Regions from separate parts of the Hydrogenophaga sp. BPS33 genome, predicted to be linked through region 3. Evidence: predicted binding sites of a transcription regulator. Region 3 holds the regulator's gene; each other region holds the start of a gene.
The links. The regulator FNR, encoded in region 3, switches genes on or off when oxygen is low (the NO sensors DNR and NnrR bind a similar motif). The targets are predictions, from matches to a motif close to TTGATNNNNATCAA.
Positions count from the first base shown of each region.

Region 1: F9K07_RS15320 (universal stress protein) is a predicted target of FNR. The motif match lies at 5,561-5,574, and genes of this name have one in related genera.
Region 2: F9K07_RS01025 (hemerythrin domain-containing protein) is a predicted target of FNR. The motif match lies at 6,210-6,223, and genes of this name have one in related genera.

Region 1 covers NZ_CP044549.1:3,321,740-3,329,236, reverse strand. Annotated here, with positions in the region: gene F9K07_RS15355 (CDP-alcohol phosphatidyltransferase family protein) at 1-537, opposite strand, end outside; gene F9K07_RS15350 (zinc-dependent alcohol dehydrogenase) at 626-1,633, shown strand; gene F9K07_RS15345 (6-pyruvoyl trahydropterin synthase family protein) at 1,641-2,075, shown strand; gene F9K07_RS15340 (glycosyltransferase family 4 protein) at 2,080-3,132, shown strand; gene F9K07_RS15335 (class I SAM-dependent methyltransferase) at 3,129-3,974, shown strand; gene F9K07_RS15330 (RibD family protein) at 3,968-4,921, opposite strand; gene F9K07_RS15325 (hypothetical protein) at 4,931-5,497, opposite strand; gene F9K07_RS15320 (universal stress protein) at 5,650-6,543, shown strand; gene F9K07_RS15315 (FMN-binding negative transcriptional regulator) at 6,577-7,203, shown strand; gene F9K07_RS15310 (SGNH/GDSL hydrolase family protein) at 7,305-7,497, shown strand, end outside.
Region 2 covers NZ_CP044549.1:209,612-217,108, forward strand. Annotated here, with positions in the region: gene minD (septum site-determining protein MinD) at 1-734, opposite strand, end outside; gene minC (septum site-determining protein MinC) at 782-1,564, opposite strand; gene F9K07_RS01005 (Spy/CpxP family protein refolding chaperone) at 1,973-2,611, opposite strand; gene cueR (Cu(I)-responsive transcriptional regulator) at 2,848-3,354, opposite strand; gene F9K07_RS01015 (heavy-metal-associated domain-containing protein) at 3,359-3,556, opposite strand; gene F9K07_RS01020 (heavy metal translocating P-type ATPase) at 3,699-6,026, shown strand; gene F9K07_RS01025 (hemerythrin domain-containing protein) at 6,273-6,872, shown strand; gene F9K07_RS01030 (aspartate aminotransferase family protein) at 6,876-7,497, opposite strand, start outside.
Region 3 covers NZ_CP044549.1:3,593,037-3,600,533, forward strand. Annotated here, with positions in the region: gene F9K07_RS16710 (DMT family transporter) at 1-542, shown strand, start outside; gene F9K07_RS16715 (sulfite exporter TauE/SafE family protein) at 539-1,210, opposite strand; gene hemN (oxygen-independent coproporphyrinogen III oxidase) at 1,232-2,611, opposite strand; gene fnr (fumarate/nitrate reduction transcriptional regulator Fnr) at 2,732-3,451, shown strand; gene F9K07_RS16730 (hypothetical protein) at 3,536-3,757, opposite strand; gene F9K07_RS16735 (nitrogen fixation protein FixH) at 3,759-4,052, opposite strand; gene ccoG (cytochrome c oxidase accessory protein CcoG) at 4,082-5,512, opposite strand; gene ccoP (cytochrome-c oxidase, cbb3-type subunit III) at 5,550-6,467, opposite strand; gene F9K07_RS16750 (cbb3-type cytochrome oxidase subunit 3) at 6,464-6,631, opposite strand; gene ccoO (cytochrome-c oxidase, cbb3-type subunit II) at 6,649-7,272, opposite strand; gene ccoN (cytochrome-c oxidase, cbb3-type subunit I) at 7,283-7,497, opposite strand, start outside.

The DNA of each region.
Region 1 (7,497 bases), 270 kb from region 3:
GGCGAGCACCCAGGGCCCCGCCTGGCCAGCCTGCAGCACCAGCGCGCAGAGCACGAGGGTGAAGGCGGCGTCGGTCTCCATGTCGAAGCGTGCACCGAAGACGCTGGACAGCCCGGTGCGGCGCGCCAGTGCGCCGTCCACCGCATCGAGCAGCGCCGTGGCCGTGGCCACGACCACCAGCCACCACACGGCGGGAGAGGTGGCGCTCAGGGGCGGGCGGGGCAGGGCTTCGCCGATCAGGGCCGCGACCAGGGCCATCAGGGCCAGGCGCGCCAGCGTCACGCGGTTGGCCGGGCCGAAGCGCGGGTGCGGATGGTGGGGCAGACCACGCCAGACCAGCGCGGCACCGGCCGCAAAACACAGCAAAGCCTTGAGGCGGTAGTCCACGCCCAGGCCCGCCATGTCGCTCAGGAACCACGCGAGCGCCAATACCAGCGCACCCATGGCGATGAGCTCACGCGCCGCGTCGCGCCGCAGTGCGCCGAAGACCTGCGCAAGGGCGTCGTGAGAAGCTGGAGCTGGGCGGGCGGTTTTCATCGGTTTTGCATCCGTGCGTGGTCGGACCCCGGGTTCTCGGCGATCATGCACGCTCTTCTGCTCCGACACCACTTTCATCCTTTCGTTCATGACCCTTGTCGACGATGCCCCTGCAGTGCTGGCCCACGCCTGTTGGGTGGTCGAGCCCGGCCGGGCCGAGATTCGCCCCGAAACGCTGCCCGCCCTGGGCGAGGGCGAGGTCCGCGTGCGCACCCTGCACACCGCCGTGAGCCGGGGCACCGAAGGCCTGGTGTTTCGCGGCGAGGTGCCCACCAGCGAGTTCGAGCGCATGCGCGGCCCGTTCCAGGCCGGCAGCTTCGGCGGCGCGGTGAAGTATGGCTACGTGAACGTGGGTGTGGTCGAGGCAGGGCAACCCGAGCTGCTCGGGCGCACCGTGTTCAGCCTGTTCCCGCACCAAACCGTGTTCCAGGTGCCGGCCACCGCAGTGGTGCCGCTGCCCGACGGCGTGCCGGCCGCGCGCGCCGTGCTGGCAGCGAACATGGAGACCGCCATCAACGCCCTTTGGGATGCCAACCCCAGCCCCGGTCAGCACATTGCCGTGGTGGGTGGTGGCACGCTGGGTCTGCTGGTGGCCTGGCTGGCCGCGCGCTTGCCCGAAGGCTCGGTGCAGGTGGTGGACACCAACCCTTCGCGTGCCGGCATCGCCGCCGCGCTGGGTGCGGACTTCGCCCTGCCGGCACAGGCGCGCACGCCGGCCGATCTGGTCATCCACACCAGCGGACAGCCGGCCGGACTGGCCACCGCGCTGAACCTGGCCGCATTCGAAGCCACCGTGTTGGAACTCAGCTGGTACGGCAGCCGTGCCGTCAGCGTGCCGCTGGGCGAGGCCTTCCATTCGCAGCGGCTCACGCTCAAGAGCTCGCAGGTCGGCCACGTGGCGCCCCGGCAACGTGGGCGCTGGAGCCACCGCACGCGGCTGGAGCTGGCGCTTTCGCTGCTCACCGCTCCGGTGCTGGACCGTCTCATCACCGACACCGCGCCGTTCGCGGAACTGCCGCAGGTGCTGGAGCGCCTGGCCGGCTCTGGCGCACCGGCGACGCTGTGCCAGCGCATCGATTACCCACCCCTACCTTGAGAGCCCCATGTACGCCGTCAACGTCAGAGACCATTTCATGATTGCCCACAGCTTCCAGGGCGCGGTGTTCGGCCCCGCGCAACGCCTGCATGGCGCGACCTACGTGGTCGATCTGGAGCTGCGCCGCGAGGCGCTCGACCCCGATGGCATCGTGGTCGACATCGGCCTGGCCACACAGGTGCTGCGCGACGAACTGGCCGCGCTCAACTTCCGCAACCTGGACGAGGTGCCTGAGTTCCGAGGCCGCAATACCACGACCGAATTTCTGGCGCGGGCGATCTTCGACCGGATCGCCGCGCGCATCGCCGCCGGCGCGATGGGACCGCACGCCGCGCCCACGGCCACGGCCAGTGGCCTGCAACAGATGCGTGTCACGCTGCACGAATCGCACGTGGCGTGGGCGGCCCACGAGGGTGCGCTACCGGCGCACACGGGCGCCTGAACCGATGGCCGAGCGGGCTTGCCATGTCCTGATACCGGGCGACTGGAACACGCCAACTGGTGGATACACCTACGACCGCCGGCTGGTGCTGGCCTTGCGCGAGGCGGGCTGGACGGTGGACGTGCACACGCTCGAGGGCTGCTGGCCGCGTGCAGAGGCCGCCGATCTCGCCCATGCGGCGGGCCGCATCGCGGCCTTGCCCGATGGCGCCCTGGTGGTCGCCGATGGCCTGGCCTTTGGTGGCCTGGCGCAACAGGTGCAGCCTCATGCCCAACGGTTGCGCTGGGTGGCGCTGGTGCACCACCCTCTGCACCTGGAGACAGGGTTGGACGCGCACGAACGCTCCCGTTTGCAGGCCCGTGAATCACAGGCCTTGCAACTCGCGCGGCACGTCGTGGTGACCAGCCGCAGCACGGTGGACGACGTGGCGGCCATGGGGGTTCGTTTGGACCGCATCGCGGTGGTGGAGCCGGGCACCGATGCGGTGTCGCCGAGCCATGCGCCACGCCACGAAGGTGGCCCGGTCCAGTTGCTTTGCGTGGCCACGCTCACACCGCGCAAAGGGCACGCCGTGCTGCTGGAAGCGCTGGCCGGGCTGGTGCATTTGCCGTGGGTGCTGCATCTCGTAGGCAGCACCGCGCGGGCGCCAGGCACCGCCGCGCGCGTGCAAGCCCAGGCCGCGCCCCTGGGCGAGCGCGTGGTCTGGCACGGCGAACTGCCCGCTGCGGCCCTGCACGCCCACTACGCCGCGGCCGATGTTTTCGTGCTGCCGTCGCTGTACGAGGGCTACGGCATGGTGGTGGCCGAGGCGATCGCCCATGGCCTTGTGGTGGTCTGCACCGATGGCGGCGCGTTGGCCCACACCTTGCCTCGCGCTGCTGGCCTGCTGGTGCCCGCCGGCGATGCGCTGTCCTTGCAAGCGGCATTGGCACGCGTGATCACCGACGCCGGACTGCGCGCGCACCTGGCCGAAGGCGCCCGCGCAGCGGCCCGGCAGTTGCCCACATGGCCGCAACAGGCAGCGCGCTTCGCGGCCGTGCTGGAGGGGGTGGCATGAAAGACCCCAAGGCCAGCTTCAGCGCCGATTGGCTGCGGCAAAGAGAGCCTTTCGACGCGGCAGCTCGAAATGGCGCAGCGGGCCGCCTGCGCTTGCCGACCCGCTTGAGCGCGCTTCGGCCGCCGCAGGGTGTGCCGTGGCGCGTGATCGATCTGGCCTGCGGCACCGGCGCGAATCTGCGCTGGCTGGCGCCCGTGCTGGGCGGCGAGCAAGAGTGGTTGATGCTCGACCACGACGCCGCGCTGTTGCAGCGCCTGCCGCCGGCCCTGTCGGGCCCGGGTTTTCAGGCCCGCACGGTGCGGCAGCGGACCGATCTGGCGCAGCACGTCGACCGCTTGCCCTGGCACGCGGCCCATCTGGTCACGGCCTCGGCGTTGCTCGATCTGGTGGGCCTGGCCTGGCTGCGGCAGGCGCTGGCCCACATCGCGGCGGCGCGCGCAACCGTGTTGTTCACGCTCAATGTCGATGGCCGCCATGTCTGGTCACCCCCAGAACCGGGCGACGCCACGGTGGCCCGGCTGTTCCGCGCCCACCAACGGCGAGACAAGGGGTTTGGCCCCGCGCTGGGCGCTGACGCGATCGGCGTCTGCCGGCGTGCGCTGCGCGACGCCGGCTACCGCGTGTTCACCGCACCGAGCGACTGGTGGATCGATGGCCGCGCGGGCGCACCCGCCGTCGGCCTGCAGCGCGCCTTGGTCGACGGCATGGCAGCCGCTGCGTGTGAGCAAGGGCCCCAGTCCAGCGCGTTGCTACGGGCCTGGCGCGAAAGAAGAGCGTCCGTGGTCGGCGCGAGCTGTCTGCGCGTGGGCCATGTGGACCTGCTCGCGCTGCCGCCTCACTGAAGCTCGCCCGGGCGCAGCGCCAGGTCCCACAACATGTCTTCGCCCAGGGCCAGGGTGCGTGCGCGTGGACGCGGGCAATCGGCCATGACTTCGTGCGCCGGCACCTGCAGACCGCGGCGGCCGTTGCCGATCAGCACCGGGGCGATGACCAGGTGCAGGCGGTCGATGACGCCCGCCCTGAAGAAGCGCGACACGGTCGTGCCGCCGCCCTCCACGAAGAGCAGCGAGAACCCGCGCAGGCCGAGCGCAGCCACGGCACGCTCCGGCCGGCAGGTGCCGGTGCCGTCGAGCAAGCCGTCCACCGCGAGCACCTCGGTGGTGTGGGGCGCTGACGCGCCCAGGCGCCGACGGGCCAGCGCTGCGTGGCGCGTGTCGCAGAGCCAGAGGCTGGGTGCCTGGCCATCGTGGAACACGCGGGACTGCCCGTCGAGCCGCGCCGAAGGGTCCATCACGACCCGCACCGGTTGTGGCCCGGGCACACGCCGCGTGGTGAGTTGCGGATTGTCGATTGCCACCGTGCCCGCGCCCACGATCACCGCGTCGCACAGAGCGCGCAGGCGGTGCAGGTGCAGCAGCCCATGCGGGCCGTTGACGTAGTAGGAGTCTCCCGTCGAGGTGGCCACGAAACCATCGAGGCTTTGCCCCATCTGCGCCACCACCCAGGGCATCGACAAGGGCGCGTGGCGGCGCGCCGTGCGGGCATCGAGCACGGGTTTGTACAGGCCGAACAAGGCTGCGCTGCGCTCGCTGCACCGGCCCGACAGAACCCAGCCGCGTCCGCTGGCATGGCTCAACAGGCGGGTCGTGCTGGCGGTCGCAGCCGCCTGCAGCACTTGGGACCAGAGCTCATGCCAGTCGGGCGGAATATCGGTCACGACGGTAGGCGGGGTGCTGGGGGCGTTGGGCGCCAGCGTCGTCACATCGCATTCCTGAACCACCATCGGCATGCCGTTACCTCATTTCCATTGCGGGGAGTAGTAAACGTCGTCCTCGCCGCTCGCGCTGGTGCTCCCAGGTGCGCCGAACAGGGACGATGCGATAAGCAGCGCCGCCACCAAGCCCGGCAGCAAGGCCGCGAGCGGGACGCGCAAACCCGATGCGGGGCGCCACCAGACCCACAGACCCAGCGCCGCCGTGGTGGCCGCCACCATCAGCGCCAGTTGCGCCAGCAGCAAGGAACCACCGAGCGCGCCCATGGCGGCAAGCCCCAGTGCAGCCACGGTCAGCAAGGCCGACAGGACCACACCCCGCAGGCGGCTGCCGACCGGGGCCGATGCCAAGGCCAGCCAGGTCGCCGACACCAACGTTGCGCCGAGCACGGCCCAGGGCAGTTTCTGCACGCGCGACAAGGCCGGCCAGTCGAAACCCGGCAGCAACGCCAGTGCCGCCAGCAGGCCCAGGGCCGCGCCCAGCGGTGCCCAGCGCGGACCCGCTGCGCGGCGCAGCAGCCAGACCGCGAGCCACGTCATCAGCGGTGGCAGCACCAGGCTTTGCATGGCGGGGTGGTTGAAGAGCGCGTTCATGGTGGTCCCATCATCGCAGCTTGCCCGCTCGATGGGCAGACCCCATGCCCGCTTTCGGGATACTTGATCCCGCTCAAAGGCTGCGGTGGCCCCGGCGCGCCGCAGCGGTTAAGGTCGACGCCTGTGCCGCAACGGCAGAAAGGAGCCTTCGCTTGAATCCATCCGCCACGCCCCGCCATATCCTGCTCGCCACCGACCTCGGCAGCCGCAGCGACCGCGCGCTCGACCGCGCCGTGTGGATCGCGCGCCAATGGCAAGCTCGCCTGGTCGCGCTCACCGTCGTGGAGAGCGAACCTGCCGAAGCCGCCACCTCGGTGCTGGCGCGTGCCACGGGGCAGATAGGCGGTGACCGCATGCGCATGGTGCGCGCCGAACGCCACTTGCGCGCCGACGTGGAGCAGGCCGAAGGCCTCACGCTGGTGCCCATGGTGGAGCAGGGCGCGGTGACCGACACGGTGCTCACCGTGGCCACCGCCGAAGGCTGCGGCCTCATCGTCATCGGCGTGGCGCGCAACGGGGCCTTGAGCCGTGTGGTATTGGGATCGACCGTGGACGCGCTCGTGCGCCGCTCGCCTGTGCCCTTGCTGGTGGTGCGCAACAGGGCCCGCGCGCCGTACCGGCAGGTAGTCGTGGCCAGCGACTTCTCGCCGGCCTCGCGCCACACCTTGCAGCGGGTGGCCAACGACCTGTTTCCCGACGCCGACATCACCTTGTTCCATGCCTTCGACAACCCTTACCCGGCCATCGGCGGTGTGGACCAGACCAAGGTGCGCGCCGATGGGCTGGCGCAGGCGCAGCGCGAAGCCGAAGCCTTCATCCAGTCTTGCGCGCTGCCCGAGAGCACGCACGCGCGCCTGCAGACCTGGCTGGAACACGGGGATCCCGGCCTGCTGCTCAATGCCCACGGTCAGGAACACCCGGCCGACCTGGTGGTGATGGGCACGAAGCAGCGCGGCGGGGTGCTCGGCCTGTTGCTGGGCAGCGTGGCGCAACGCATGCTCGAAATCGCCGAGAACGACGTGTTGGTGGTGCCCAACGGCGCCTGAGCCCGAACCCCTCGGATGCGGGATGATGGCGGCATGTACCTGCCACCCCAGTTCGCCGCCAAGGATCCCGCGATCGCCGTGTCGCTGATGCGAAGCCACCCCTTCGCCAGCCTGATCTCGGTCGATGACGATGGCCTGCCGTTCGTGACGCAGCTGCCACTGCACCTGCTGGAAGAAGAGGGCGCTCTGACGCTGCTGGGCCACTGCGCCAAGCCCAATCCACACGGGCGCTATCTGCAGGCCCGTCCCCGTGCCCTCGTGACGTTTCTCGGCCCGCATGCCTACATGACGCCGCGCGTCTACCCCGATCTGGTGCGCGTGCCGACCTGGAACTACCTCGCGGTGCACGCGACGGTGCAGGCGCGCATCCTGGAGCATTTTGACGACAAGGACCGGCTGCTCAAGCACCTGATCCACGACCACGACCCGGCCTACGCGGACCAGTGGCGGGCCCTGGATGGCGACTACCAGCGCAAGATGGCGCAGGGCATCGTGGCGTTTGAACTGCGCGTCACCGAGCTGCAGTGCAAGGTGAAGCTCAACCAGCACCGGCCGGAATCCCACACCGCCCTGTTGGCCGCCTACGAAGCCGGCAATGCCGATGAGCGTGCGCTCGCGGGATGGATGCGCCAGCTCGGCATGGCCGGCGGTGTTGCCTGATACCAACCTCGCCATGGACGGGAAAAACACGCTTGCTTACACTGCTGCGATCTGAACTTTTTGCGCCAGAGCCGGGTCCATTCAGCGCCTCAAAACTTTCCATGTTCGCCTTGCCACACACCATTTCCCGTCGTTCACGCCTGGCGGCTCCCCTGAGAAATGCGGTCCTGACCTGCGTGCTGGGCGCGGGTCTATTGCAAGGCGCTCAAGCCGAACCGCTCAAGCCGAACGCGATGCTTTCCGTGGTACCGGCCGTGCCGGATGGCTCGCAGCAACTGGCGGCGATCGATCCGC
Region 2 (7,497 bases), 2.9 Mb from region 3:
CGGTCGATCACGTCGCTGTAGGCATTGGCCACGTCCGTGCCCTTGAGGTGGATCGCAGGCGTCCCCTGGTTGGAGGCGGTCAGCACACTCTCGCTCTCCGGAATCACACCGATCAGCTTGATGCGAAGGATGTCCTGGATGTCTTCGAGCGACAGCATCTGGCCATCGGCCACGCGGTTGGGGTTGTAGCGCGTGATCAGCAGGTGTTCCTTGATCGGCTCCTTGCCCTCGATAGCCCGCTGTGTCTTGCTGCCCAGCATGCCCAGGATGCGGTCGGAGTCGCGCACGCTGGAGACTTCGGGGTTGGTCACCACGAGTGCTTCGTCGGCATAGTGCATGGCCATGAGTGCACCGGCTTCAATGCCAGCAGGCGAATCGCAGACGATGTACTCGAATCCCATCTCGGCCAGATCGGTCAGCACCTTGTGCACGCCTTCCTGGCTCAGCGCGTCCTTGTCGCGTGTCTGGCTGGCGGCCAACACGAATAGGTTCTCGCACTGCTTGTCCTTGATGAGGGCCTGGTTCAGGTTGGCTTCGCCCTGGATGACATTGATCAGGTCGTACACCACACGGCGTTCGCAACCCATGATCAGGTCCAGGTTGCGCAAGCCGACGTCGAAGTCGATCACGGCGGTCTTGTGGCCGCGCAGGGCCAGGCCGGACGAGAAGCTGGCGCTGGTGGTGGTCTTGCCCACACCGCCCTTGCCAGACGTGACGACAACGATTTTGGTCATGATGACGGTCCTTCTGTTCGAAAAATGAAGCGGCGGGTGGATGGATCTCAGACGCCCAGAGCGTCGATCACGAGTTTGTCATCGCCCTCGGGTCCGGGGACCAGGCGCACCTGGGCGGTCTTGCCCAGCACGGATTCGGGCAAGGGCACTTCGCTGGTGCGGTAGATGCCCGCGATGGAAATGAGCTCGGGCGCCATCGAGAGCGCAAAGATGCGCGCGTCGCCATTGCCGCGCGCGCCGGCAATGGCTTTGCCACGCAGGGGCGCATACACGTGGATATGGCCATCGGCGATGACTTCGGCACCCGGATTGACCATGGCCATGACGACCAGATCGCGGCCCCGTGCGTACACCTGCTGGCCCGAGCGCAAAGGCTTGTCGATCACGAGCGCACCGGGCGGTGGCAGCGGTGTGGGCGCGGGTTCGGCCTGGGCCACGGGCGCGGACGCCACGGGTTCGAAAGGGACTGGGGCTGGCGCGTTGCGGTAGATGCTGGCGTCCGGTGCGTTCGTCAGGCCGGCGGCCAAGGCCAACGAAGTCTGCTCGATCGTGCCACCACGCACTGCCATCGGCACCAGCCGGTATTCGCGCAGCAAGGCTTGCAGGGCGCCAAAATCGGGCAGGGCGTTGGCTTCGGCGACGTTCAGGGGGTGGAGGTCGATCACCACCGGGTCGTGATCGAAGAAATCGGGCATGTCGCCAAAGCGTTGGGCCATCTCCCGGGCCAACAACTCGAGATTGGACGACTTGAGCATCAGCGCCACCAGTGGCAGGTGGGCGCTTTTGATTTCAAACGTGCTCGGTGCGGTACCTGCTAAGGCGACAGACATGGGCGACAACAGATCCAAAAACAGGCCAGCGGCAGGAACTCGGGCATGGCCGGTCGCGCTGTGAAGCGGCGGATCTTACCAGCCGCCTCCGGCCGACGTTCAAAGCAGCCCGGCGCAGGTGTCAACGCATGTTTCAAGACCGTGGCGGCGAAGTTTTGCACAAATCTGTGTATAACTTTTTAATAAAGACAAAGATATCCACAGATTTGTGGATGGGTCCCAGGTTGTCCCCATTCGCGAACGCGCCCGCCAGTGCGCTTCACACACACTTGGCCGCATCCCAAGTCTTTGATATTCAAAGAAAAAGGGCGCTTGTCCACACAGAACAGCGCCCTCTACTACTACTGCTATTTTTAAATAACAGTATTTATAAAGAAGTCAGAAACCCCTTTTTGCCTTGCGCCAAGCTCAAACCGGGCCGTGCATGCGGTGCTGTTCCACCCCTCCGTGGTGGCGGTGGAAGTGCTTGCCACCCCGCTCGCCGCGCATGCCTGCGCGGTGAAAACCGCCCATTTGCTTGGAATCGAATACTTTTTTCTGCTCGACATCCAGGGACGCATAGAAGCTCTTGATCGCGTCAACGCGTTGGGCCATGGCCGCGTCACGCTGGGCTTTCAGTGCCTGCATGCGGTCCAGGCGTTGGGGCGTGGTCAGTTTCGACCAGTCTTCGCGCGGCGCGGGATGTGCCGCGCGGGCTTGGGGCTGCGGCTGTGTCCGGGCCAGAAAGGCGTTCCAGGAAGCTTCCTGCTCGGGCCGCAGCTGGAGTTCTGCCTTGAACGCCGCCTGGCGTTCGGCCATCTTCTTCTGCATGTGGGCCAGGCGTTCGGCGCGTTTCTGGTCGCGCTGTTCGGGTGTGAGACGTTTGGGTTTTGGAGCGGGTGGCGTGGCGGCCGGGGTGTTGGCCTGGGCGAGCACGGTGATGGTGGGGGCTGTACCTGTCGATGCGGGTTGCACCACGGATGCCTGCACCAAGGCCGTGGCGGAGATGCCGACCAGGGCGGTGGCCAGCGTGGCGGCGAGCAGAGCGCGTTTCGGAAGCTTTGTCATGGGAACTCCTGGTGACACGTGGGTTGAAGAACCTCCACGAACACGGCGTTGTCGGGTTGCGGAGTGGCTTCAGTGTCTGGCGCTGCTGTTTCCGTCCCGTGCCGTCATCGTGGCGGGTACGTAAAGTTTCTTCCCGCTTCTTGCAGCAAATGTGCAAGCGGCGGTCAAATATTCGGACGGTTGGGATGCACGGTCGGCGCCGGCCCGTATCTCTTTGCAAACGGCGAGAGTTGTTGCTATGCGTATCGGCGTAAGCCTTGCTCCGGGTGCGGGCCCGCAGGTTGCTCCAGATCGTCCAGGATGGGGCAGTCGGGCCGGTCGTCACCCGGGCACAGGTGCAGCAATTGGTCCAGCGTGCGTTGCATGGCCTGTAGCGCTTCGATGCGCTGGGCGAGTTCGTCCAGGTGTTTTTGCGTGATGCGTTTGACGCTGGCGCTGCTGCGCCGGCGGTTGTGCCACAGGCTCACCAGTTCGGTGATGGCGTCCAGGCCAAAACCCATGTCGCGCGCGCGGCGGATGAAGCGCAGCGTGTGCACATCGGCCAGCTGGTACTGGCGGTAGTTGCTCTCGGTGCGCGGCACGGCCGCGAGCAGGCCCAGGGATTCGTAGTGGCGCAGCATCTTGGGTGAAATGCCACTGAGCTCGGCCGCCTTGCCGATGCTGACCGGCCAGCGGATCAGCGCATCGCCAGGGTCGTGCTCTTCGTTTCGTGCCCGCGAACGCGGGGATCGTTCGCTCGGCATGGCGTCAAGCCGCCACCTGGTAGCCTTCTTCGCGGATCGCTTCGGCCAGGGCCTCGCGCGTCTGCGTCGACTCCACCTCGACATGGTTCTGGCTGCGGTCGATCTGCACCTGCGCTTGCGGATCGAGCAAGCGGATGGCCGTGGTCACGGATTTTTCGCAGTGACCGCAGGTCATGCCTTGCACGTTGAACACTTGTTTCATGGCGATGTCCTTCCAGGGGTTGTTGAATGATGGAGGCATTGTGATCCTTGACATGGTGTCAAGGTCAAGCGTTCCAAGTGCCATCACAGTTCGCTACAAGCGGGCTTGACCTTCCCATGGTGGTAAAGCTTATGCTGGTCACATGAACACGATCACTGCTTCCACCGACACCGGTGAGTCCCTCCCTACCTATCCACCGACCCAGATCGATCTGGGCATCGGCGGCATGACCTGCGCTTCTTGCGTCACGCGGGTGGAAAAGGCCTTGCGCAAGCAACCGGGCGTGAGCGATGCGACGGTGAACCTGGCCACCGAGTCGGCGCGCGTGACTTTGATCGGCGTGGACGAGACCGAGTCGCTGGCGCGCATCAAGCGCGCGGTGCGCGATGCGGGTTACGAGCCGCGCGCGCTGGAAGCGATGGACGCGGACGATCAGCACCGCGTGATGGGCGTGCCCCGCGATCTGTGGCCGGTGTTGGTGGGCGTGGTGCTGTCGGCGCCACTGGTGTTGCCGATGGTGGGGGACCTGCTGGGCCGGCACTGGATGTTGCCGGCCTGGATCCAGTTCTTGCTGGCCACGCCGGTGCAGTTCGTGCTGGGCGCGCGTTTCTACCGGGCCGGTTGGCACGCGCTCAAGGCGCGCACGGGCAACATGGAATTGTTGGTGGCGATCGGTACCACGGCGGGTTGGGCCTTGTCGACCTGGTTGTGGTGGCGCGCCGAGGCGGGTGCGGTGCCGCACCTGTACTACGAAGCCTCGGCGGTGGTGATCACGCTGGTGTTGCTCGGCAAATGGCTGGAAGCACGCGCCAAGCGCCAGACTACCGATGCCATTCGTGCCCTGCATGCCCTGAGGCCCGAGCGTGCGCACCTGTTGCCCGATGGCGTTCGCCGTACCGAGTTGGCCGACGTGGCGGTCGACGAGTTGCTGGCGGGTGATGTGATCCGTGTACTGCCTGGCGAACGGTTCGCGGCCGATGGCACGGTGGTGCAGGGCAGCACGCAGGCCGATGAATCGATGCTCACCGGCGAGGCCATGCCGGTGGCCAAGGCGGTAGGGGATGCGGTCACCGGCGGTTCGCTCAACGGTGAAGGTGCGGTGGACGTGCAGGTGCGAGCCACCGGTGCGCAGAGTGTGCTGGCCCACATCATCGGCCTGGTGCAGGACGCGCAGGCCGGCAAGGCGCCGGTGCAGCGCATGGTGGACCAGGTGGCCGCGGTGTTCGTGCCGGTGGTACTGGGCATTGCGCTGATCACCTTGCTCGGTTGGCTGTGGAGTGGAGCGCCGATGGAAGACGCCTTGCTGCACGCGGTCGCGGTGCTGGTGATCGCCTGCCCGTGTGCGCTGGGCCTGGCCACGCCAGCGGCCATCATGGCCGGCACCGGGGTGGCCGCGCGCCACGGCATTCTGATCAAGGATGCGCAGGCCCTGGAGATCGCACACAAGGTCGACACCGTGGTGTTCGACAAGACAGGCACTTTGACGCAAGGCCGTCCGCGCTTGCTGGTCATCGAGGCCGCGGAGGGTGTGGACGAAATGGCGGTGCTGAAAACGGCCGCGGCCTTGCAGGCGCAGAGCGCGCATCCCTTGGCACGGGCGGTGCTGGATGCGGCTGCCTCGCGCGCGGTCGAGGTTTCTGCCGATGCCGCGCGCGATGTGCGGACGGTCTCTGGCCGGGGCAACCAGGGTATCGTGAATGGCGCCTTGCTGGCCCTGGGCAGCCTGCGCTGGATGGACGAGCTCGGTGCCCAGCTGGGCCCTCTGCAAGCACGCGCACAAGCTTTGCAGCAAGAAGGTGCCACCGTGTCGGTGCTGGCGAGCGAGACTCCCGGGGAGGCCACGGGTTGGGTGCCGCTGGCGCTGCTGGCTTTCGGTGACGAGCCCAAGACCCATGCGGCCCAGGCGCTGGCGGACTTGCGTGGCCAGGGCATGCGCCTTTTCCTGGTGTCAGGCGACAACGAGGGAGCGGCGCTGGCCATGGCAAAACGCCTGGGATTGCACGCGGAGCAGGGTGAGGTGATCGCCGAAGTGCTGCCGGGTGACAAGGCCGCCGTGGTGCGCCGGTTGCGTGGGGCGTCGACCGGCGAACGCACGCACACCGTGGCCATGGTGGGCGATGGTGTGAACGACGCCCCCGCGTTGGCCGCGGCCGACGTGGGCATGGCAATGAGCCACAGCCAGGGTGCGAGCGCCGATGTGGCGATGCATGCCGCCGGCATCACGCTCATGCGCGGAGACCCGATGCTGGTGGCGGCCGCGCTGGACGTTTCGCGGCGCACGGTGCGCAAGATCCGGCAGAACCTGTTCTGGGCCTTTGCCTACAACGTGGCGGGCATCCCCCTGGCGGCACTGGGTTTTCTGAGCCCGGTGGTGGCGGGCGCGGCGATGGCACTGAGTTCGGTGAGCGTGGTGGGCAACGCGCTGTTGCTCAAGCGGTGGAGGATGAAAAACACCCCCCTGCGCCGCTGACGCGGCTTCCCCCCTCTCTGGCGCGCCTTCGGCGCTTGGAGGGGGGACGGCAGCTCGGGCCGGCGTAGCCGTCCCTCGATGCCCCTGGGTTCAGGCACGCGCGCCGGAGGCGGGATGGCAGCTGTTCCCAGAGCCAACGGAGCCGGACCTTCGATGCCTCTGGTACACGGATACGACAGGTTCTTGACGCACATCAAGGTGCTGTGCGCACCTGGGCGCGATGCTTCGGGGAAGCCGGAGACATCGATGACCACACACCTGACCTTGCGCGTCATTCGCGACGAACATGCCAGCCTGAGCGCGATGCTGCGTTCGTTCGTCCAGATGGTTCGGCTGGGGCCGGACATGAATGCGGAGAACGGCAGTGAACGCTTCTTCGATGCCCTGCGGGCGATGCTGTTCTACATCGACGCGTTTCCCGAAAAGCAGCACCACCCCAAGGAATCGAATCTGCTCTTTCCACGCCTGGCGCGGGTAGCGCCTCATGTGATGCCGGCCATCGAACGGCTCGAGCGCGAGCACATGACCAGCGAGGCGCGCGTGCGTGACCTGATGCACCTGCTCATGGCCTGGGAGTACATGGGGGATTTGCACCGCGCGGCGTTCGAGAACGAGGCGATCCGCTTCGCCAACTTCTACCTGGAACACATGTGGCTGGAGGAAACAGAGTTGTTTCCCGTTGCCGAACAGGCGTTGACCGATGACGACTGGCGTACGCTGGACCACGCGTTCGCGCAGAACCGGGACCCCTTGAGCGTGGGGATGCCCCGTGACCCGCAGTTCGACCGGTTGTTCACCCGCATCGTGCGGCGTACGCCTGCGCCCTTGGGTCTGGGCGCGACCTGAGGGTCAGGCTAGCGCGGCCAGGAGTTCATCGAACGCCCGAAGCAAGCGATCCACATCGGCCTGTTGTGTCGCGGGCGAGACCAGCAGCATGCAGTGAAACGGCGTGAGCAGCACGCCGCGGTTGAGCATGAACAGGTGGGTGAAGACTTCGAGCGCGCTTTGCGCATGCGCCCGCACGTCCTGCGCATTGCGTGGTGTATGGGGCATGAACTGCAGTTCCATGCGCGCGCCCAGTCGGGTGATGGTCCAGGGCATGCTGGCGTGGTCGATGCGACGCCGCAAGGCTTGCTCCAGCGACGCCGCCAATGCCAGCACGTGAGCGTAGTTGGCGGCGCTGTGCAGGTGCTGTAGAGATGCGTCCAACGCCGCCAGCGTGAGGGCATTGCCAGCGAGCGTGGTGCCGATGCCGCTGTGGCCTTCGGGTGCGGCATCCTTCGCGGCCGTCATGCGCAGGGCCATCTGGTGTGTGAAGCCGTAGACCGCGCAGGGCAGGCCACCGGCCACGGCCTTGCCCACCACCAGGAAGTCGGGCGCCAAGCCATGGGCATGCGCATAGCCGCCTCGCGCGGTGGAGATGGTGTGGGTTTCGTCGCACACGAACAAGCTGCCGTGCCGGTGGCACAGG
Region 3 (7,497 bases):
CCGGCATTGCCTGCGCGGCCATCGGCATCGGACTCTTCTCGCTGCAGAAGGTGGACGCTGGCGCGGCGGTCGACCGGGCGGGGCCGTTCGGCATGGATAAGGCCTTGCTGGGCAATCTGCTCGTGTTCGCGGCGGTCGTGTGCGAAGCGTCCTATGTGGTGATCGGGAAACTGCTCACCGAAGGCCTGGGACCCAAGCGGATCTCGGCCATCATCAATCTCTGGGGATTCGCCCTGGTGACGCCCTTGGGCCTGTGGGCCGCCTGGTCGTTCGATTTCTCCACGGTCGCCCTGCCCGTCTGGGCCTTGCTGGTGTTCTACGCGCTGGCCGCGAGCGTGTGGACGGTATGGCTCTGGATGACGGGTCTCAAGGCGGTGCCGGCTTCGCAGGCGGGCGTTTTCACGGTAATGCTGCCGATCAGCGCCGCAGCGATCGGGGTGTTGTTCATGGGCGAACGGCTCACAGGCATGCAGGGTGTCGCGTTCGGCATCGCGCTGTTGGGTCTGGTGTTGGCGACCCTGCCTGAACGCACGTCAGGCTAAGCGCACCACAAACCGGATGGATGCGCGACGCCCATCCAGAGTGCCCAGCCCGAGGTCGCCATCAACGCCAATCCGGCGAGCCGGATACCCCAGCCACCGGAGCGCGCGCCACGCAAGCGCAGCAGCAACCACGGCCCGGCCAGCAGCGACACCGAGGTGCCGAGCGCGAACAGTGCCATGACGGCCGCGCCCTCGAACGCGTGGGCCGTCAACGACGCCACCAGCAAGGCGGAGTACAACAGGCCGCAGGGCATGAGCGCCCACCCCAGGCCCAGCACGAACGGCGCGCGCGGCCCCAGCGCGGCCATCGTGGGCCTGGCCTTGCGCCACACGGCCTGCCCCAGGTTCTCGATCCAGGCGGGCTGGCGCGCACGCCACAGCAACGCCATGCCCAGCAGCAGCGCCCCCACATGGAACATGGTCCACACCGGACGCAGCACCGCGGTGTTCGTGCCCAGCCACGCCAGCCCCTGCACCGAGCCCGCGGCAAAGGCGCCGAACAGCGCGTAGCCGGCGATGCGGCTGAGCTGGAAACTCAGCAAGGCTTGCGTGCTGCGCGCCCCCGCCGCTCGGCCCACGCCCGCGCACGCGGCACCGCACATGGCCACGCAATGCGGGCCGCCCACCAGGCCCATGAACAACGCGGTGATCGCCATCGAGGTTTGCATGCTCGGACGCGTTCGCGCGGGTCAGATGATGCGGGAGAAACGCGCCCGGTCACGATCTGCCTGCAAGTGGCGGTCGAACACCATGGCAATGGCGCGCACCAGGAACCAGCCGGTCTCGGTCACCTGCACGCTCGCGTCGTCCAGGCGGATCAGGCCCTCGTCGGCCAGCGTTTTCAGGGCGTCCATCTCGCGAGCGAAATAGCGCTTGAAATCGATCAGATGCCCGAGTTCGATCGACTCGAACTGCACCTCGCCCTGGCACATCAAGGCCATGATGACCGCGCGCCGCAGCAGGTCGTCGCGCGTGAGGGCCAGGCCGCGCACCACGGGCAGGCGGCCCTGGTCGAGCAGGTCGCGGTATTCGTCCAGCGTCTTGGCGTTCTGGCTGTAGGTGGCGCCGATGCGGCCGATGGCAGAGACACCCAGCGCGATCAGGTCGCAGTCGGGCTGGGTGCTGTAGCCCTGGAAGTTGCGGTGCAGGCGGCCTTGGCGTTTGGCCACGGCCAACGCATCGTTGGGCAAGGCGAAATGGTCCATGCCCACATAGACGTAGCCCGCGTCCATCAGCGCGTCGAGCGAGAGGGCCAGCATGCCGAGCTTGTCGCTCGGGCTGGGCAGCTCCACGGCGGAAATGCGCCGCTGCGGCTTGAAGCGCGCGGGCAAGTGGGCATACCCGTAGAGCGCGATGCGGTCGGGCCGCAGCGTGTTCACCTGCGCCAGCGTGCGCGCGAAGGACTCCGGCGTTTGCAGCGGCAGGCCGTAGATCAGGTCCACGTTCACCGACTCGAAGCCGATGCGCCGCGCGGCCGCCACCAGCGCGAACACCTGCTCGGCCGGCTGCACCCGGTGCACAGCTTTCTGCACGGCCGGGTCGAAGTCCTGCACGCCAAAGCTCAGGCGGTTGAAGCCCAGGCGCGCCAGGGTCTCGAGACGTTCTTCCGTGACCGTGCGCGGGTCCACCTCCACCGAGTACTCGCCGCCCGGCACCAGCGTGAAGTGACGCCGCAGCATGGTCATGAGGTCGCCGAGTTCGGCGTCTGACAGGAAGGTGGGGGTGCCTCCGCCCAGGTGAAGTTGCGAGACGTTCTGGCCTTTGCCGATGTGCGCCACCTGCAGCTCCACTTCACGCGCCAGGTAGCGCAGGTACTCGGTCGCGCGCGAATGGTGTTTGGTGATGACCTTGTTGCAGGCGCAGTAGTAGCAGACCGACTCGCAAAACGGAATGTGCACGTAGAGCGACAGCGGCAGCGCCATCGAACCGGCCCGGCGCTGCTCCAGCGCCTGGACGTAGTCGCTCTCGGTGAACGCCTCGACAAACCGGTCGGCGGTGGGGTACGAGGTGTAGCGCGGGCCGGGAACGTCGAACCGGCGCAACAGCTCCTCGGAAATGGCGTGGCTCAAAATGAAATCTCCATCAAGGCCCTCACTGTGCGGCAGACTGGGCTGCCGCCCCTTGATCTCGGTCAACAAGTGCCCAGATCGCATTTCGCCCCCAATGCTTACGGGGGTATGCTTCGCCCTATGGACGCCCAAAGCATCAAAGTCGCCTGCTCGAGTTGCAACCTGCGGGAGCTGTGCCTGCCCATGGGACTCAACCCGGGGGAAATGGACAAGCTCGACGCCATCGTCTCCAAGCGCCGCCGCATCCCGCGCGGCGCCGCGCTCTTCAACGTGGGCGACAAGTTCACGTCGCTCTACGCGGTGCGTTCAGGGTTTTTCAAGACATGCGTCACCACCGCCGATGGCCGCGACCAGGTGACCGGCTTCCAGATGACGGGCGAGATCATCGGCTTGGACGGCATCGTGAACGACCACCACTCGTGCAACGCGGTGGCGCTGGAGGATGCCGAGGTCTGCATCATGCCGTTCGACCAGGTGGAAGAGCTTTCACGCGAATTCACCACGCTGCAGCACCACGTGCACAAGATCATGAGCCGCGAGATCGTGCGCGACCACGGCGTGATGCTGCTGCTGGGCAGCATGCGCGCAGAAGAGCGGCTGGCGGCATTCCTGCTGAACCTGGTGCAACGGCTGCACGCGCGGGGGTTCTCGCAGTCGGAGCTGGTGCTGCGCATGACGCGCGAGGAGATCGGCAGCTACCTGGGCATGAAGCTGGAGACGGTCAGTCGAACGTTCTCGAAGTTCGTCGACGACGGCATCATTGACGTCAAGCAGCGCTACGTGCGCATCAAGGACACGGACGGCCTGCGCCGCATCGTGAACCCGCAGCCCTGTGGATGATGTCGCTTCGCGGGTCGCTGCCCCCCCCAAGGGGGCTGATCCGCCTTGGGGCGGCCCGGCGGCGGATCGCGTCCCTTCTCCATTTCAGTCTCGCGCCAGCCACACGCTGAGCGCGCCCGAGAGCGCCGTCACCGCCCAGAACACGAAGAACGCCACGGTGTAGACCATCTGGCGCGAGCCTTCGAGCGGCTGGCCGCCGAGCCAGTGCAGGTCGCCCGGGTCGACCATCGCGAACACCAGCATCTCCAGCAATGCGGCAGTGAGGAAGGTGGGCCAGGCGATGCCCATCCATTGGCGCACGTTCATTTCATCGCTCCTGCGGCACGACGGGCGAGGCCGCGTGGTTGCGCGCCTGGTGGGCGGGCTGCAGCTGGATCAGGGCTTCGTCACGCGCCTGGCCTTGCAGCACGGAAGCCGCCGCGCGGTCGCGCTCGAAAGCGGTTTTGTCGAGCACCGGGTCGGCATGGGTCACGGCAATGTAGACCATGACGAGACTGGCCAGCACCACGATCAGCGGGCCACCTACCACCAGCCACATTTGCGGCACGCGCCACCAAGCCACGCTCGGTATCTGGACGGTGGGAGAGGACGATGGGTTCACGCGAGCTCCTTCAAAGACGGAAAACAAGTTCAACGCGGCACGAGGAACACGGCCTTTTCGGACACGTGGATGCCCTCGTCGCCTGTGGCGCGGATGTCGAAGCGGATCGGATGCGATCCGCTGCTGGCCGCGTCCGGCGGGATCTGCACGCGCACGGCCACGGCGCGCACTTCGGTCGACAGCACCTCGACCTCGGCCGGCGTGTCCAGCGCGATGCCGGGCAGGCCCGAGACCTGGATGGCATAGCGCTGCGGCAATTCGGTGGCGTTCATGATCTGCAGGCGGAACACGTTCTCGATCCGGCCCTCTTCCACCATGCGCGCGAGCGCCCCCCGGTCGCGTATCACGTCGACCTTGAGCGGCGTGCGCAGGAACAGGCTCAGGCCCACCGCGATCGTGATGACACCCAGAATGGCCGTGTAGACCAGCACGCGGGGGCGCAACGCCCGGCGCAGCATCTGGCGCGTGCCCCAGCCTTGCTCAATGCCGTTCTGCGTGGAGAAGCGGATCAGCCCGCGCGGGTAGCCCACCTTGTCCATCACGGTGTCGCACACGTCAATGCAGGCAGCGCAGCCGATGCATTCGTATTGCAGGCCGTTGCGGATGTCAATGCCGGTCGGGCACACCTGCACGCACAGCGTGCAATCCACGCAGGCACCCAGGCCCAGCGCCGTGGGGTCGGCCTTCTTCGAGCGCGCGCCGCGCGGCTCGCCGCGTTGCTCGTCGTAGGTGACGATCATGGTGTCGCGGTCGAACATCGCGCTCTGGAAGCGCGCGTAGGGGCACATGTACTTGCACACCTGCTCGCGCAGGAAGCCGGCGTTGCCGTAGGTGGCCAGGCCGTAGAAGAAGATCCAGAACCACTGCCAGGGCCCGAGCGCGGCGGCCATGGAGAGCGCGCCCAGTTCGCGGATGGGCGTGAAGTAGCCCACGAAGGTAAAGCCGGTCCACAGCGAGAACACCAGCCACAGCGCGTGCTTGAGCGAGCGCTTGGCCAGCTTCTCGGCCGAGAGGCCCGCACGGTCGAGCTTCAGGCGCGCGCTGCGGTCGCCCTCCACCCGCTTCTCGATCCACAGAAAAATTTCGGTGTAGACCGTCTGCGGACAGGCAAAGCCGCACCACAGACGCCCGGCCACGGCGGTGAACAAAAACAGCGCCAGCGCCGAGATGACGAGCAGGCCGGTGAGGTAGATGAAGTCCTGCGGGTACAGGACGAGGTTGAAGATGTAGAAGCGGCGCGCCTCCAGATCGAACAGCACGGCCTGGCGGGCGTGCCACTGCAACCAGGGCAGACCATAGAACACGATCTGCGTGAGCCAGACCATGATCCAGCGCCAGCGCGAGAACAGGCCCGAGACCGAGCGCGGCTGGATCTTCTCGCGCGCGGCGTACAGGGACACCATCACCTCGTCGTCGGCGGGCACTGCGACGATGGGAATGGTGGCTTTTCGATCGGTCATGAAGGATTCTTCTCGCGCGCGTCGGTCGGTCGGTCGATCAGTTGGGCGCTGGCGACGCCTTGTTCGACATGCCCCACACATACGCGCTCAACACGTGGATCTGGTCGGCATTGAGCTTGTCAGCCTGGGCCGGCATCTGGTTGTTGAAGCCCTTGGTGATGGCCCGCACCACGGCCTCTTCGCCCCAGCCGTGCAGCCAGACCTTGTCGCTCAGGTTGGGTGCGCCCATGGCGGTGTTGCCCTTGCCGTCCGCGCCATGGCACGCCGCGCAGGCGGCGAAGGCGGGTCGGCCCAGAGCCGCGCGTACCGAGTCGTGCGGGCTGCCCGAGAGGCTGAGCACGAAGTGGGCGACGTTGCGCACGTCTTCGGGCGAGCCCACGGCCGCGGCCATGGGAGGCATCACGCCCATGCGCCCGGAGATGATGGTGGCCTTGATCGTGGCCGGGTCACCACCCCAGAGCCAATCGCCATCGGTCAGGTTGGGAAAGCTGCGCGCGCCGCGCGCGTCAGAGCCGTGGCAGGTGGCGCAGTTGTTCATGAACAGGCGCTCGCCGATCGCCATGGCCTGTGCGTTGCCCGCGAGCTGCTGGGGCTCCATGCCGTTGAATTGCGCGTACAACGGCGCGATCTCTTCGGCTCGCTTGGCCACTTCGTTCTGGTAGCGGCTGCCGGACGTCCAGTTCAACATGCCCGGGTACTTGCCGTACATGGGGTACAGCAAGCCGTAGAGCAGCGAGAACACCACAGTGATGATGAAGAGATAGACCCACCAGCGCGGCAGCGGGTTGTTCATTTCGCGCAGGTCTTCGTCCCACACGTGGCCGGTGGTGTTGTCGGCCGTGGCCTTGACCTTGGCGGTGCCGCTGACCCACAGCAGCACCAGGCACGCCAGGATGCTGACCAGCGTGAGGCCGGCCACGTACCAGGACCAGAAATCGCTCGTAAAGTCGCTCATGAGGGTTCTCTCGTGCTGTCTTGGGGCGCTTCGTCGCGAAACGGCAGCAGGGCCGCGTCGTCGAAGCGGGCCTGGTTGCGCCGGGACCAGGCCCAGACAACGATGCCCAGGAAGGTCAACAGGCTGATCACGGTGACAGTGCTGCGCAGAACGTTGATGTCCATGTGTGCTCTCCAGGTGCTCACTTGATTGCGGTGCCGAGCACCTGCAGATAGGCGATCAGTGCGTCCAAGTCGGTCTTGCCTTTCACCTCGTCGCTGGACGCGGCGATCTCTTCGTCGGTGTACGGCGCGCCCAGCGTGCGCAGCGCTTGCATGCGCCTGGGCAGGCCGGCCGCGTCCACGGTCTTCTTCTCCAGCCAGGGGTAGGCCGGCATGTTGGACTCGGGCACCAGATCGCGCGGGTTGATCAGGTGGATGCGGTGCCATTCGTCGCTATAGCGGCCGCCCACGCGGTGCAGGTCGGGGCCGGTGCGCTTGCTGCCCCACTGGAACGGGCGGTCGTAGACGAACTCGCCCGCCACCGAGTAGTGGCCGTAGCGCAGCGTCTCGGCCTGGAAGGGGCGGATCATCTGCGAGTGGCAGTTGTAGCAACCCTCGCGCACGTACACGTCGCGTCCGGCGATCTGCAAGGCGGAGTACGGCTTGAGGCCGGGCACCGGTTGCGTGGTGGATTTCTGGAAGAACAGCGGAACGATTTCCACCAGACCGCCCACCGCGATCACCAGCACGATGAGCACGATCATCAGGAAGTTGTTGGTCTCGATCCGCTCGTGGGTGAAACCTTGTGGCTTTTCTTGGGCCATGTGCGTGTCCTCAGGCTTGAGCCGGATTCAGGGTTGGAATGCGGGCCTCTTGCACCCGTCCGTTGCGCGCGGTCATGACCATGTTCCAGAACATCAGCACCATGCCGGCGAGGTAGAGCACGCCGCCGCTCAGGCGGATCAGATAGAAGGGGAAGGTGGCCTTCACCGACTCGACGAAGGTGTAGGTCAGGCTGCCATCGGGGTTGACCGCACGCCACATCAGGC